Linked DNA regions of Prochlorococcus marinus str. MIT 0917. The protein of the gene in region 1 interacts with the protein of each later gene in a pairwise test. Links are inferred from orthologs where the notes say so. Each region holds a gene or a part of one and is shown on either strand. Other genes may lie near its edges.

Region 1 (3,131 bases):
CCTGCAGGACCATCCCAAATGACCTTTAAGGAATTTTGAACACCTCCTAAAAATTGGTTTGTTATTGCTGGAGCTAAGTTGGTTAACAGGCTCATTAAACCTGTTAGTAAGAATAGAACTGTTCCTCCTACACAAAATAATAAAGCTATTAATAAATAGACAAATAGCCAGCCATTGTTCTTGGTATAAGGTAGAAAATATGGCTGAGTGAGTTTTCTTAATTTAATAAGTTGGCTTACTAGTCCTTTTTGGGCTTTCGAAATAGATGAGGTCATATTAATTTGATTCTTTCAAAGTCAATAAATACTTGATTTGTAATAATGCTAGCTTATTTTTTAAAGTTAAATTTGACACTTTTTGAGAGCAGAAACTCATCAAAATCATTTATTTGTATATCTTAGCTAAAACCCAAATATGTTTTTATTATCGTTGGTATTGGTAGCGAAGAAATAAGCTGCATATCAAAAGAGTGAACTGAAGGAATAGTTTGATCTAATACCCAAAAAACCAAAAAAGGTGCATTCAGAATTATTTGCCATTGCCATTTGTAAGTTAAAATTGACCATATTTTTTTTAAAATAGATTGCTGGTTATCACTAAGATTTGACCAAAAATCTTGTAAATTTATTTTTACTTTATCAATAATGCTGTTTTTATTTGCAGCAGTTTGGGAATTCATTGGACGCGATTAATTACATAACTTATAGCGCATTTATGGGTGAATCTGGGTCATTAACTAAGCCAGTAAGGCAATCGTGTGTATTGATAAAAAATCATGAAAATCAAATATTTACCCTGGTGGCCAACTTAATTTCCTGCCGCCAATGATGTGAATGTGTAGGTGAAATACTGTTTGACCTGCTTCTTCTCCTGTATTGATAATGGTTCTCCAACTTTCTAAACCAGCAGCGTTGGCAATTTCGGTTCCCTTTAGAAGTAAGTGACCCAATAGTTCTTGATCTTCTTTTTTTATATCTTGCAGACTTTTAATGGGTTTTCTAGGAATTATTAAAATGTGAGTAGGTGCTTGGGGGGTAATATCTTTGAAAGCTAGGCATTTGTTATCACTAAAAACTTCATCACAAGGTATTTCTCCACTAAGAATTTTATCGAAAATTGTTGTCATTGAATGTGAGTAGAGACCAATAAGAAGAATCTAATGCGATTCTTTATAGCTTGAATTTACATGATTCTTTCAATTCGTTTCTTTTATTACATCACTTTGATTGAAGTTATGCTCATTTAATTGTTTTTTCAACTCTTCTTCATCAGTGACTTTATCAACAAAACAGACACCATTTAGGTGGTCTATTTCGTGCTGAATGCATCTTGCCATGAGCCCATCTGCGTTCATTTTTTTTGGTCTACCCATTTCATCCCGATAACTTAATTTGATGGAGGAGGGCCTAATCACATTAAGGTAAACACCAGGGATACTTAGACAACCTTCTTCATATGTATCTAAGCTTGCACTAGATGAAATTATCTCAGGATTTATAAATACCATCGGTGGGGAATTTGGATCTTCAAAATTTAAATCAATCACTAATAATCTCTTTTTTATTCCTACTTGAGGTGCCGCTAAGCCAATACCTTTTGATGAATACATAGTTATGAGCATATCTTTCACTAACTTTCTAATTGAATCATCAACTTTCACGATACGATTAGCTGGAGTCCTTAAAGCCTCGTGTCCCAGTTGATACACCTTCAAAGGGGGATTCTTGACAGGTTCTTTCGAAACTGAAATTGAGGGCTTCTTTTTTTCTGCATTTTTTGCAAGTTGAGCAAAACTGCCAGCCAAAGGAGTCTTAAGACAACAACGTTTACATTTTACTTTGTTTTAAGTTCCATGAGTGAATTAATCATTGACTCTCAACATCAATAAAGAACAAAACAATGAGAATCTTGGATGCTGAAAAAGTTTATGGAGAAGCTCCAATATTTAAAGAGCCTCGAATAATAGGTAATTGGGTTTTATGGTTAGAACAAAGACCAAACGAAAAGGGAAGAACTACAGCTTTAATTAGACCTTGGGGACAAACAGACGTATTACCTCAAGAGTTAACACCTTATCCATGCGATTTAAGGACAAAAATACATGGATATGGTGGAGCTCCTTTAACAGCTACTCTCGATGGATCAGATCTGATATTGACTTGGGTAGACAATAAAGACAACTGCTTATGGATCAGAACTTGGTCTTATGAGGGAGAAAATGAAAAATCTTCTTCTTTTCAATTCATCCCTAAAATACAATCAATTTGTCTTACAAAAAAAAATAATTATTTTCTTGCAGGTGGCGTAATTGATCTTGAAAAAAATATTTGGATTGGATTGATGGAAGATGAAGAAGGAGATCATATAGTTTCTTTTTCTCTAAAAAAAACTGATCAATATCCAAAAATTATTTATTCATCTCAGGGATTATTAGGTTATCTTGCCCTAAATTCTAAAGATAGAAAATTGGCATGGGTTGAGTGGGAAAATACTTCAATGCCATGGGATTTAAATGAATTAAAATTAGCTAAATTAGATGAGAATGTAAATATTATCAATATAGTAAATTTTAATAATCAATATTTAAAATGTACCGAAAAAGTATCATTTTTTAATCCCATTTGGTCCTGTAAAGGTGATCTTTTTGTTGCTGAAGATAGTAGTGGCTGGTGGAATATAACACAGATTAAAACTGACATTAATAATAATTCAATTACTATTTCTCAGAATCAATGGACTATTAAGGGTGACATTGCTTTCCCACAATGGCTCCTTGGGATGTCTAGCTTTTCATGTGTGGGGGCTAATGTCGTTGGGGCTTTTGCTCAAGAAGGAATTTGGACTTTAGCTTTATTTCACGAAAATGGATCGATCAAGACTTTTGATCAGCCTTTTATTGAGTTCTCAGGTCTTCATTCGCATCAAAATCGACTTGTTGCAATTGCCAGTAGTTCAAAAATTACTGAAGGTATTTTTGAAATAGATTTATTGGATGAAATTTGGGAACATACTCCTGCCTCTTCATTTAGCTTGGATCCAACGGAAATAAGTCTTGGCGAATCTTTTTGGTTTATCGGATCGAATGAAGAGAATGTACATGCTTGGTATTACCCACCTCTTAATAGACAAAT
Region 2 (3,268 bases), 240 kb from region 1 along the record:
GCCAGTGGCGGACCATACACAATGGGAATATTAAAGTTCTTTAAATGATGAGAAATGCCACCAATATGATCTTCATGTCCATGAGTTACGACCAAACCCCTTATTCGACTTTGATTTTCACGTAAATAAGTAGTGTCTGGCATGACAACATTTACTCCATGCATCCCGTCTGTTGGGAAAGCCAGACCAGCATCAAGAATCATGATGTCATCACCATATTCAAAGACGCAGGTATTTTTTCCAATTTCTCCGAGGCCGCCTAAGGGAATAATCCTCAAGCAAGGAGATTTCGATTGATTATTTTTTGAACCTTGAGAATTCATTGAACTTGATGTCATGGAAAAATTTATGCAAAAAACTTGGTTGTTACCCAAATGAAAGTCTGATCCAAACGGAAACGCTTGAATCGATCAAATCAATCTCATAGAAGAGAGTATCTTCACGAGTTCTGCTTTCATTTCGCTGTTTAAAGAGACTAAAGGACTTCGAGGAGGTCCAACAGACCAACCGATTAGTTGAAGTGCCGCTTTCACAGGAATGGGATTTGTGGTTGCAAAAAGGGATTTAAAAAGAGGTTGTAAAATCTCGTGCAAATAAAGTGCATCAGCATATTTACCTTCTAAAAAACTATCTATGATTTTCTTCAAATTAGGACCAACTAAATGACTTGCGACACTAACAACGCCTACTGCACCTACTGAAAGCATTGGCAAAACCAAAGCATCATCACCGCTATACACAGCTAGATCTGATCCACAATAGTTTCTTAATTGAGTCACTTCCTCGGTAGTTCCGCTTGCCGCTTTAAAACTGACTACATTACTGCAATCCATAAGCTTACTTACAATACTAGGCGATATTGAACACCCTGTCCGCCCAGGAATGTTGTAGAGCATCAAAGGTAACTTTGGGGCTGCTTTTGCAATAGCGCGAAAATGAATTTCTAATCCTTCTTGCGGTGGCTTGTTGTAATAGGGAACAACAACTAACGCACCATCAGCGCCTGAATTAGCTGCTTCCTTTGTAGCCTCAATCGCCTCAGCAGTCGAATTACTTCCTGTTCCAGCTAAAACTTTAGCCCTAGATCCTAGGGAATTTCTTACTGTTTCCAGCATCTTTTGCTGTTCTTGCCAAGTTAAAGTTGGTGATTCCCCCGTAGTTCCACATACAACGATTCCATCTGAACCTTGATCTACTAAATAATTTGCCAAATCAGCCGCAAGACCATAATCAACTTTCCCATCTTCATCAAATGGAGTCACCATTGCGGTTAACATCCTTCCGAAAGGGGCTGGTGATAATAATGCTGACTTAATCATGAGTTTTTTGGCAATAAAAGTTCAGCAATCTGTACTGCATTAAGTGCGGCTCCCTTACGTATTTGATCTCCACACAACCATAGTTCCAAAGCATTGGGGTTACTTATATCCTGCCTTATACGGCCAACAGATATTGGGTCTCTTCCGGTTACATCTTGTGGCATCGGAAAACGATTGTTTTCCAAATCCTCAAGGATCTCAACTCCTGGTGCAGATTCCAAAATCTCATAAGCTTCTTTTACTGAAAAAGGCTTTGTAAATTCAATATTGACCGCTTCGGAATGCGCTCTAAAAACTGGAACTCTTACACATGTTGCGGTCAAAGAAAGCTCGGGATCTCCAAGAATCTTTCTGGTTTCATTAACCATTTTCATCTCTTCCTCGCAATAATTATTCGATTGCAAAGGTGAATTATGCAAAAAAAGATTAAATGCTAAGGAATAAGGAAGAACTTTACTTTCTGGAGTTATTCCATTTAAAACTTCTTGACTTAATTTTCCTAGTTCTTCCATTGCCATTGCACCTGCACCACTAGCTGATTGATAGGTTGATACAACTACCCGTTTAATAGGAATATTCCTAGTCAATGGAGATAGAACCAACGCTAATAAAATTGTCGTGCAATTCGGATTAGAAATTAAACCTTTGTGTTTACTCACATCAGCAGGATTGACTTCGGGAACAACCAAAGGAACATTATCGTCCATTCTAAATGCACTGGAGTTGTCAATCATCAAAGCTCCAGAGCTTTTGATTCTATCTTTCCACTTTCGAGATATTGAACTACCAGCTGAAGCCAAAATTAAATCTACATTTTCAAAACTATCTTCAGTTGTCTCTTCCACTTTTAAATCTGTTCCACAAAAACTTTGCATCTCCCCTGCTGAACGATGAGAAGCAAGTAAAATTAATTTTTTTATAGGAAAAGATCTCTCTTCAAGCAAACTCAATAATTCCTTACCTACAGCTCCACTTGAACCAAGTATCGCAACTGTAAGAGGTCTATTTGGAAGAAGAATCTGTGGGTTCAAACTTAATAAAGAGAATAAAAAGGCTTAACAAAAAAATTTTTCTTATTGGAAAAATCAACAAATAACAAATTTTTCGATACTTTTTAGGCCACAATAGCTTTGGAAGTGAATTAACGCTTTCTTACGCTAACCAAATTTGAGAATTCCGTTTCAATGAGTGCTGCAAAATTAAAAGTAACAACCAGTTCGAAACCCAATAGCAGGATTGCTGTAGCGGTTGAAGTTCCTGCAGATCGATGCAAAAAGAGTTATGACGAAGCTTTAAGTAAACTAAGCAGATCTATTTCAATTCCTGGTTTTCGCAAAGGTAAAGTTCCAAAAGCAGTAGTTATTCAACAACTTGGGGTCAAAAGGATACAAGCCTCTGCATTAGAATCACTATTGCAAAAAATATGGACAGAAACTTTAGATCAAGAGGGAATTGAACCTTTATGTGAGCCTGAACTAGAAGATGGATTTGAAACTATTTTAGAAAATTTTAACCCTGAAAAATTGCTTACATTAAAACTTGAAACTGACATAGCTCCTATTCCAACTTTAAAGAAATCTTCGGGTCTAACTGCTGAAGTAGAGAATTTAATCTTTGATCCAAAAAAAGTAGATGAACTAATTGAGCAATCCAGAGCTCAACTTGCAACTAAGGTCCCAGTTAATGATCGTGCCGCAAAAAAAGGCGATATTGCGCTGTTAAGCTTTAAAGGAAGTTTCTCAGATGATGGAAGCGAAATTAAAGGAGGAAGCGGTGATTCAATAGAAATAGAACTTGAAGAAGGCAGGATGATTCCTGGGTTCATTGAGGGTGTGATTGGAATGAATATCAATGATAAAAAAACATTAAAATGCCAATTTCCCAAGGATTATCATCAAGAAGATGCCAAAGGAAGAAAAGCTGAATTCAAAGTCAGTCTAGAAGATTTA

Evidence for each region.
Region 2: the proteins of def (region 1) and O5637_RS07040 interact in binary tests that used the Escherichia coli proteins (3 or more experiments, as listed by UniProt). The link is inferred for Prochlorococcus marinus str. MIT 0917 from one-to-one orthologs.

The regions. Positions count from the first base shown.
Region 1 is NZ_CP114784.1:1,464,534-1,467,664, forward strand. Bases 1-2,798 are described here. They hold def (peptide deformylase), read right to left. Parts: upstream 1,805-2,798; coding sequence 1,196-1,804; downstream 1-1,195. Other genes in these bases: O5637_RS08175 (ABC transporter ATP-binding protein/permease), read right to left, coding at 1-275; O5637_RS08180 (hypothetical protein), read right to left, coding at 398-679; O5637_RS08185 (histidine triad nucleotide-binding protein), read right to left, coding at 791-1,126; O5637_RS08195 (alpha/beta hydrolase family protein), read left to right, coding at 1,900-2,798. In the rest of the region: more of O5637_RS08195, read left to right, coding at 2,799-3,131. UniProt on the Escherichia coli protein: Removes the formyl group from the N-terminal Met of newly synthesized proteins. Requires at least a dipeptide for an efficient rate of reaction. N-terminal L-methionine is a prerequisite for activity but the enzyme has broad specificity at other positions.
Region 2 is NZ_CP114784.1:1,224,343-1,227,610, forward strand. What follows is about bases 334-3,268. They hold O5637_RS07040 (aspartate-semialdehyde dehydrogenase), read right to left. Parts: upstream 2,351-3,268; coding sequence 1,316-2,350; downstream 334-1,315. Other genes in these bases: O5637_RS07030 (ribonuclease J), read right to left, coding at 334-338; dapA (4-hydroxy-tetrahydrodipicolinate synthase), read right to left, coding at 411-1,319; tig (trigger factor), read left to right, coding at 2,504-3,268. Also shown: more of O5637_RS07030, read right to left, coding at 1-333.